DNA from 2 places in the Thalassospira sp. ABL2_045 genome. Region 2 is predicted to be linked to the other one. Evidence: riboswitches for the same ligand, from Rfam matches in the RefSeq annotation. Region 2 holds a riboswitch; the other holds the start of a gene.
What was found. Region 2 has a riboswitch for cobalamin ahead of cobU (bifunctional adenosylcobinamide kinase/adenosylcobinamide-phosphate guanylyltransferase). Riboswitches for the same ligand answer to the same signal wherever they lie in the genome.

Region 1 (4,604 bases), on a different contig from region 2:
GCGGCCCCGGTCAAAGAAGGTGCCCTGAACATCGTTTATGGTGTGAATGACGATCTCTATGATCCGGCCCGCCACCATCTTTTGACTGCAGCCAGTTGCACAACCAACTGCCTTGCGCCGGTGGTTAAAGTCATGCACGAGAAACTTGGCATAGTGCATGGATCGATAACCACCATTCATGATGTAACCAACACCCAGACGATTGTCGATCTGCCGCACAAGGATTTGCGGCGGGCGCGGTCGTGTCTGCAATCACTGATCCCGACCAGCACCGGATCGGCGACCGCGATCACGATGATTTACCCGGAACTCAAGGGCAAGCTGAACGGCATTGCCGTGCGGGTGCCGTTGCTTAATGCGTCGCTGACCGATTGCGTGTTTGAGGTTGCGGAGGATACCGACACCGAGACCGTCAATCGCCTGATGCGCGAGGCCTCGGAAACTTATCTTTCGGGGATTCTGGGCTATGAGGACCGCCCGCTGGTCAGTGCCGATTACCTGAATGACAGCCGGTCTTCGATCATTGATGCGGGATCGACCATCGTGATTGACAAAAGACAGGTCAAAATTCTGGCCTGGTATGACAATGAGTGGGGATATGTCTGCCGCATGGCGGATTTGACCGTCAAAGTCGCGCAACATCTTTTGGGGAACTAGGGCAAATGTCCGCCGCAATCCGCAACTATGCGCTGGTCACCGGGGCCTATTGGGGCTTTACACTGACCGATGGGGCGCTGCGTATGCTGGTGCTGTTGCACTTTCATGCGCTGGGCTATTCGGCGTTTGAAATCGCTCTTCTGTTTATCCTGTATGAAGTGGCCGGGATCGTCACCAATCTGGTTGGCGGGTGGCTGGCGCAGACGCGTGGATTGCGCTTTACACTGTTTGCCGGACTTGCATTGCAAATAGCATCCCTGACCGCGCTATCATTTACCAATCCGGACTGGCTGCCCGCCATTTCGGTCGCCTATGTCATGGGGCTTCAGGCGGCATCGGGTGTGGCCAAGGACCTGACCAAGATGTCGAGCAAGTCGGCGATCAAGGTTCTGGTCCCGGCTGACGCCGAAGGCGCGCTTTTCCGTTGGGTGGCACTTCTGACCGGATCGAAGAACGCGCTTAAGGGCATCGGCTTTTTCATGGGCGGTGCGCTTTTATCCTGGCTTGGGTTTTCCGGAGCGCTTCTGGCGATGGCGGCGGGTCTTGCGCTGACACTTACGGCAGTTGCCATCTCGCTCGGTTCTGCGATGGCGGGCCCGGCAGACGCAATGAAGCCGAAATTCCGCGATGTGTTTTCACGCGATCGCAAGATCAATGTCCTGTCGGCGGCCCGGCTGTTTTTATTCGGATCGCGCGATATCTGGTTTGTTGTCGGGTTGCCGGTGTTTCTGGCGTCCGAGCTTGGCTGGAGCCATATCGAAGTTGGCAGCTACATGGCGCTTTGGGTCATCGGCTATGGCTTTATCCAGGCCATCGCGCCCAAGATGTTGCGGGCAAAAACCCGCGAGCCGGATGGCCGGACAGCGCAAATCTGGATTTCGGCCCTGATTGCGGTGTCCGCAATGATTGCCGCCGCCATCACGCGCGATATCGCGCCTGAACTTGCGGTTCTGGGCGGGTTGCTGGTGTTCGGGGTGGTTTTTGCCATCAATTCATCGCTGCATTCCTATCTGATCCTGGCCTATGCCGAGGGCGACAAGGTCGCGATGAATGTCGGGTTTTATTATATGTCGAACGCCATCGGGCGATTGACCGGCACGGTGCTTTCGGGGGTGGCGTATCTTTATGGCGGGCTGGTTGGCTGTCTTGTGACATCGATTGCGTTTTTGACGCTTGCCTGGGTGATCAGTGCCGCCCTGCCATCGCGATCAGATGTGTCAATGCAGGGTTGATTGAAAAAACTTCCTTCGCAGATGCGGGATAAACATCTGAAAAGACTCACAATCCTGTTTCATGAAAATTTAATCGCGCAAAAACCCGTGACAAGACACTGCATATAGGGGTACGATTCCAGTCAACGGTCAATAACTGGACCGCAGGAGGGGTTCCCGAGTGCCGCGAAAAAGCGTCTTAAAACGAGAATTTTCGCCCCCCGGATCGCACATGCAACATGCTGTGACCGGCGGAAACTCCTACCGCCACTTCCATCGCAAGATGAAAATTGAATGCGCGCCTTTCCATGACGGAATGGCGCGTTTTGCTTTTTTGGCAACTTTGTTGAGGTGATCGTCATGGGTAAGCGCGCAGCACGTCGTCGTAACCGTCCGCAACAGACTACTACCAACGTTCATGAGCTGTTTGATGAAAAGAATGCCGACTGGCATCCACTTGGCGAGACAGAGCAGAAAGGACAACGCGATCAAAGCTACCGCCGCAACATCCGCCCGAAAAGCGAGAACCAGGCAGCCCTGATGGAGGCCATCGACAACTTCAATCTGGTGATGGCCCTTGGCCCGGCCGGGACCGGCAAGACCTATATCGCGGTATCAAAAGCTGTCGAGGCCCTTGATAACGGCGATATCGCTCGCATCGTTCTGGCGCGGCCGGCGGTCGAAGCCGGGGAGAATATCGGCTTTCTGCCCGGCGATGTCGAAGCCAAAATGGCCCCGTATCTGCGCCCGCTTTATGATGCGCTCAATGACCGTCTGGGGGCCAAGCGCCTTAAGACTTATATTTCCGATGGCACGATCGAAATTGCACCGATCGGCTATATGCGCGGTCGCACACTTAACAACGCCTTTGTCGTGATCGATGAAGCACAGAACTGCACATACGGGCAGCTCAAGATGCTGGTCACCCGGCTTGGCTGGAATTCAACCATGATCCTGACCGGCGATCCGGACCAGACCGACCTTTTGCCGGAAATGTCGGGTCTTTCGGAAATGTCCGAACGGCTTGAAAATGTTGATGATGTCGCCTGTGTCCAGTTGCGCGACAAGGACATTGTCCGCCATCCATTGGTCGCAAGCATGCTTACCGTTCTGTAACCTCCGATATCGAATTCCGACACAGCAAACCAAAGAAGAAAAAGGCGGGTCTTTCGGGACCCGCCACTTTTTTTGCCAACAGAGATGTTTGGCAGAAATTCTTGGCTTCGCGCCAAATCGCGTAAAACGGGAAATCCTGTCAAGAAAACATATATATTGACGAAAAGTGCAGACCGGACCCAATATCTAGACATCACGGTCCTTCGCGTCGACCACAGAGTTGGTGCGAAGGCTAAGAGGGAATTCGGTGCGTTTGAGCCTTTTTCAAACAAATCCGGAGCTGCCCCCGCAACTGTAAGCGGAGAGTGTCTTTCGCAAAATAACCACTGAAACCCTTCGGGGTTTCGGGAAGGTTGAAAGACGCATTGACCCGCAAGCCAGGAGACCTGCCGTGAGCATGAGTTAACATTCACGGGCGGGGTGTCCCGGTGGAGTGCTTGCGATCTGGCAATTTGTTGCCATCCATCCCTGCATACCTCCGTTTGGCCTTTGCCCCCAAAAAATTGGGGCTAACGATGTCAGCAACTGTCGAAATGGAACGGCCAGCCGTTTCCAATCCATCACCACAATCGCAAACCGAATTCCAAGTCATTCGTCGCAATGGCTCGGTGACCAATTTTGACCCTGCCAAGATCAAGGCAGCACTGACCAAGGCATTCCTTGCCGCAGAGGGCGAAACCGCATCCGGATCGCATCGCGTCCATGACATTGTCGATGCACTCGCCGAACAGGTAACCGCCACCCTTTTACGCCGTGTTGCACCGGGCCATACCCTTCAGATCGAAGACATTCAGGATCAGGTCGAACTCGCCCTGATGCGCAGCGAGCACCACAAGGTCGCACGTGCCTATGTGCTGTATCGCGAAGACCGCGCCCGGGAGCGCGCCAAACTTGAAACACGCAAGAAAAAGAAAAAGCCCGATGCCCCGCTGATCAACGTAACCCAGCCAGACGGCAGCAAGGCACCGCTTGATTTCGACCGCCTGACCACCGTGATTTCAGAGGCCTGCGGCGCGCTTGAAGGGGTCAGCAGCGACCCGATTTTTGAGGAAACGCGCCGCAACCTTTATGACGGTGTGACCACGGATGAGCTGGCGTTGGCCCCGATCATGGCGGCCAGAACCCTTGTTGAACGTGAACCGAACTATGCCTTTGTCAGTGCGCGACTTCTGCTTGATAAACTGCGCGCCGAAGCACTGAGTTTTGTATCGGGCCGCCCGGAACAGGCCACCCAGGCCGAAATGAGCGAACGTTACGCCACCTATTTCCCCGCCGCCCTCAAGGTCGGGATCGAGGCCGGACTGATTGATGGTGAGCTTGCCAAATTTGATCTCAAGAAGATCTCGGCTGCGATCAAGCCGGAACGCGATCTGAATTTCCAGTACTTGGGTCTTCAGACGCTTTATGATCGTTACTTCCTGCATGTCAAAGGATCGCGCTTTGAATTGCCGCAGGCCTTCTTCATGCGGGTTGCCATGGGGCTTGCCATCCGCGAGATCGACCGCGAAGCCAAGGCGATCGAGTTCTATGATCAGCTTTCGACCTTTGTCTTCATGGCATCGACCCCAACGCTGTTTAACGCTGGCACCTGCTGTCCGCAGTTGTCTTCCTGCTTTCTGA
Region 2 (4,604 bases):
TCCAAGGTCGACGGCCTCACTGCCGTCGGTGACCATTCCGGGCTGGGCTGCCAATAGGTGCATTTGGGGATCCGTATCCTTGCGTCGTCAGGTCGAAAAAGGTGCCGAGACCGGATGCATTTTACAGCCGGTCTCAGGCAGGTTTCATCAGATCAAACAGGATCAGGCAGCCTTGATGGCAGCCACGATCGCATCGCGATCCAGGCCATGCAGACCAATCACCACCAGTTCCGACCGGCGCGTTTCCCCATCCGCCCACGGGCGGTCGAAATAGCGCTGGAAACGTTCACCAACACCCTGAACCACATGACGCATCGGTTTGCCCGGCACATCAAGGAACCCCTTGATCCGCAGGACATCGAACTGGCGCACAACATCAATCAGACGCTTTTCAAGGCTGGCCGGATCGCTGATCGCATCAAGGGCGACAACAAAGCTGTCGAAATCGTCATGGTCATGTTCGTGACCATCGTCATGATGGCTGGGCCGGCTATCAAGATCGTCTTCAGCTGCGGCACCAAGGCCCAGCAGGATCGCGTTTTCAACCCGTGAATGGTCGGTGGCGATGATCTTGACCGACGGCTTTTGAAGCTCCGCCCGGATATCGGCTTCGACCTTGCTGCGTTCGGCATCGCTCAGAAGGTCGGTTTTGTTCAGAACCACCATGTCCGCACAGTGAAGCTGCTCTTCAAACAGTTCTTCAAGCGGGCTTTCATGATCAAGATTGTCATCGGCTTCGCGCTGGGCCTGCACCGCATGATGATCATGGGCAAACAAGCCATCGCGCAGGGCGGCGCCATCAAGCACAGCCACCACACCATCGACTGTGACGCGCGAGCGGACTTCGGGCCAGTTAAACGCCTTTACCAGCGGTTTTGGCAGGGCGAGGCCAGATGTTTCGATAACGATATGGTCTGGTGGCGTATCACGATCAATCAGGTTCTGGATGGTTGGCAGGAAGTCATCGGCCACCGTGCAGCAGATGCAGCCATTGGCCAGTTCGACCACATCATCCTCTTCGCAGCCTTCGATGCCACAACCGTTGATGATGCCTCGATCAACACCGAGATCGCCAAATTCGTTAATGATCAGCGCAATGCGTTTGCCATCGGCATTTTCCAGCATGTTGCGGATCATGGTTGTTTTGCCAGCCCCCAGAAAACCGGTAATCACGGTTGCCGGGATTTTGCCCAATTGTGCCATTTCTGAAATCCTTAAAAATCAATTCTTTGAGTTGCTATATGTTGCTATTTGACCTGCATCGGAATGCCGGCCACCACAAGGGTGACCTTGTCTGCCAGCTCCGCGATGCGTTGATGCAGGCGCCCGGCATGATCACGAAAACTGCGCGCCATTGCATTTTCCGGCACGATGCCAAAGCCGACCTCGTTTGAAACAAAAAGGACCGGAACGATAAGTGTTGGCACCAGTTCACACAGTGCTGAGATCTCGGCATCAATGTCGCGATCTTCAAGCATCAGATTGGTCAGCCACAGGGTCAGGCAATCGACCAGAACCGGCTTACCGCCCGCGACGTTACAGGTCTGCAAAGCTGCACAAAGCGCAAGCGGTTCTTCGACAGTCTGCCAAAGATCGCCGCGCGATTGTTTGTGAAGATCGATGCGGTTGGCCATTTCATCATCCCAGGCTCGCCCGGTTGCGATATAGGTTCCCCCGCCCGCCTGATTGATGATGTTTTCGGCAAACCGGCTTTTGCCGGAGCGCGCCCCGCCAAGGATCAGATGCGTCCCGCCAAGGGGTGCAGAGGGGGGTAAAGTCTGGGTCATCCCGTTTATTCCTCGCCATGGCCTCCCACCGAGGCCCGATTGCGTCGCCACCATCAAAAGAATAGTGACACCTTCGGCAGGTTTCCTGGCTGCGGGCATGAAAGCGATCCGCCTTCCCGGTTGCCCGGTGGCTGGTCTGGCGCCATCGCGCCGACCCGGATCTCCCAACCCGATACAGTTGCGGGGGCAGCATCGGCCTTGCACCGATTTCCCATCACCGAACGGTGCGCCGAACCTATCAGGTTTGCCAAAAATGCCAAAGGTCATTCTGGGGACTTAACCCTTCGTTGCGCACACACCCTAATCGGAAGGTCAGTATTTGTAAGAATTGTCTGCTTGAGAGGTCATACCATTTCAGCCAACATCAAAACCGTTGCGCTGGAACTAGGGTCAGGACCTATTAATTTGATTTGAATGGCAGACGTTATATTTGCGAAATCCAAGGAAAAGCCTGCCGGGCGGGTTGGTATCCCGCACGAGGGATTTGACGCTGGAGTTTGCAAATATAACGTCTGTCCTTCGGATTAATCGGATTTGCACGGGCTAATTTGTCGTAAAACCTTGAAAGATAAATATCTTCCTGCAGTTTTACTCCGCGTATCCGCGCAAATCTGTTTAACCATTCAAACCAAATTAATAGGTCCTCACCCTAAAGACGGAAAAATCCGCAATCTGGCGAAAACCCGGGATTGAAAAGCACAAAACCCGGCTGGCAGCAGAAAAATCTGCGCCGAAACTCTTGGGGTAAACTGGAAGTTTGCAAGAACACATGGCTATACGCTCTCACCTATCGAAAATCCGACAGTTGAATGCGCCAACCTGGACCACTTCCTCTCGCAAGGACATGTGGCTGGGTTTGCTTGGTCGTTTGAACAGCCCGAACCCGTCCTTTCAGGACTTTCTTGAGGAATACGCCAACGAGGGCGAAGTCACGCTGGCACGGCGCGATGTCCGGGAAATCTTTGCAAAGGATGCCTCAAAGGGCGTGATCGCGACCATCATCTGGTCCCATGAACGGGGCATTCGGGTGAATGCGCTATCGCTGCTTGTACGCGACATGCCGACCCTTGTGACCCTGATGTCGATTGCCGATTTCGGGCAGGAAGAACTGAACGAACTGCTTTCACAGCCAGGCATTTCTGTTCCGACCGCAAGCAAGATGCTGTCGGCCTGTGGCAAAACCTATTGCGGCATGCCGGCCGCCATCATTGACGACACCATCATTCAGGTGATCGAAAGCGCGTCCTTTGCCGGCGACTTTCCGAATGTCGCCAAGCTCCGCGCAAAATCACGCAGTCGGCCGGTACCATACTATCAGGCCTATCTGCGGGATGTTTTCGATATTTGCGAAAAACATGACCTGAGCCCGGACATGGTGGACCGCTATCTGGCCGAACATGCCCTTGATGACATGGCATCAGACGTCGAACTGGCTTCTGCGTAACACGGCTTGGTTAAAATCGCTGATTAACGGCTGTCACGCGCCAACCGGGTTCTTCGACCTCGTCGATATATTCGAGTGTGGTCAAACCCAGCGTATCGACATGAAACGCCAGTGCCGCTTCAAGCGACAGGCCAAGTGCGTTGGCCAAAACCGCACGCACCGTACCGCCATGAAGAACAGCGACAATATCACGCCCGGCGAACGCATCGTTCAATCGTCCGAATACGGGCCCAACGCGCCCGACAACATCGGCGAAACTTTCACCCTTCGGGGGGTGCTGACGGGCAAAGTCCGTCCAGAAGCGTGTTGTTTCGCCCTTGGGCAAATCATTCCAGTTTTGCAGTTCCCAATCACCGAAATGCTGTTCGGCAAAACCACTTTCGCCCTGTGGGGCGACGTCGATATCCATGAAACTCTGCAGGCTTCGGGCCGTATCATGGGTCCGCGACAGGTGGCTGGTTACCCAAACCGCATCCCTTGGCAACTGCCCGGCAAGGGATGAGAGCGCCTTTTGATCCGTCAGATCAGCGGGCATATCGCTTTGGCCATAAACCAGTCGTTCGGGGTTTTTGACCGGGGCATGACGCACCAGCCACCAGCGTGTTGTTCTCATTGACTTCGTTATCCTTCGTATTCAGCCCACCATCAAATGACAGCGATAAAGGCAATCGCGACAAAAAGCTCGCTTACCAATTGGGTGGCGCCCAACACATCCCCTGTTTGACCGCCGATCTGCCATTTCGCCACCACCGCGACAAGACCAACAGCCAGAACCGCGCCCGCCAGAACCGCGATGGTCGCAATCAAGCCCGCCAAAACGAATGACAGGATGGCTGCGATAAGCACCGCAAGGCACGCCATCACCGGTTTTGGTGATCCCGCACCTTTGCCCAAACCATTGTCGCGCGCCGGCGGCAAAACATGCATCACAGCCGGCATGGCTGCGCGTGATGTTATGGCCATGACCAGAAACAGGATCGCTGCCTGTCCACTGTCACCGGCAGCAGATAACAGAACGATGCGCAGCCCAAAACACAGGATCACGGCAACGACGCCATAAGTCCCAATATGGCTGTCGCGCATGATTTCGAGTTTGCGCGCGCGTTCAAACCCGCCGCCAAACCCGTCCGCACAGTCGGCCATGCCATCTTCATGCATAGAGCCCGTCAAAAGCACCATACCTGCCAAGGCGATGATTGCGAAAATCAGGAGGTTGTCGGTCAATTGATAGACCAGCATTGCCGGCAGCATCGCAAACCCGGCCAGCAACAAGCCGACCAGCGGCCAGGACCATACCGATCTTGCGATCAATTCGGGGCGAAAGTCATGAATGCCGGTAACTGGCACCCGGCTCAGCAACGCCAGCGCCCGCC

Region 1: it holds a riboswitch for cobalamin, as region 2 does, so the genes downstream of both, ACXAIA_RS10810 (ribonucleoside-diphosphate reductase subunit alpha) here and cobU (bifunctional adenosylcobinamide kinase/adenosylcobinamide-phosphate guanylyltransferase) in region 2, are expected to answer to the same signal.

The regions. Positions count from the first base shown of each region.
Region 1 covers NZ_JBSWYV010000006.1:111,505-116,108, forward strand. The annotation lists gene ACXAIA_RS10795 (ArsJ-associated glyceraldehyde-3-phosphate dehydrogenase) at 1-657, shown strand, start outside; gene arsJ (organoarsenical effux MFS transporter ArsJ) at 663-1,889, shown strand; gene ACXAIA_RS10805 (PhoH family protein) at 2,229-2,984, shown strand; cobalamin riboswitch at 3,164-3,392, shown strand; gene ACXAIA_RS10810 (ribonucleoside-diphosphate reductase subunit alpha) at 3,500-4,604, shown strand, end outside.
Region 2 covers NZ_JBSWYV010000001.1:170,513-175,116, forward strand. The annotation lists gene cobN (cobaltochelatase subunit CobN) at 1-63, opposite strand, end outside; gene cobW (cobalamin biosynthesis protein CobW) at 163-1,203, opposite strand; gene cobU (bifunctional adenosylcobinamide kinase/adenosylcobinamide-phosphate guanylyltransferase) at 1,248-1,787, opposite strand; cobalamin riboswitch at 1,846-2,036, opposite strand; gene ACXAIA_RS00790 (hypothetical protein) at 2,557-3,231, shown strand; gene ACXAIA_RS00795 (histidine phosphatase family protein) at 3,242-3,844, opposite strand; gene cobS (adenosylcobinamide-GDP ribazoletransferase) at 3,877-4,604, opposite strand, start outside.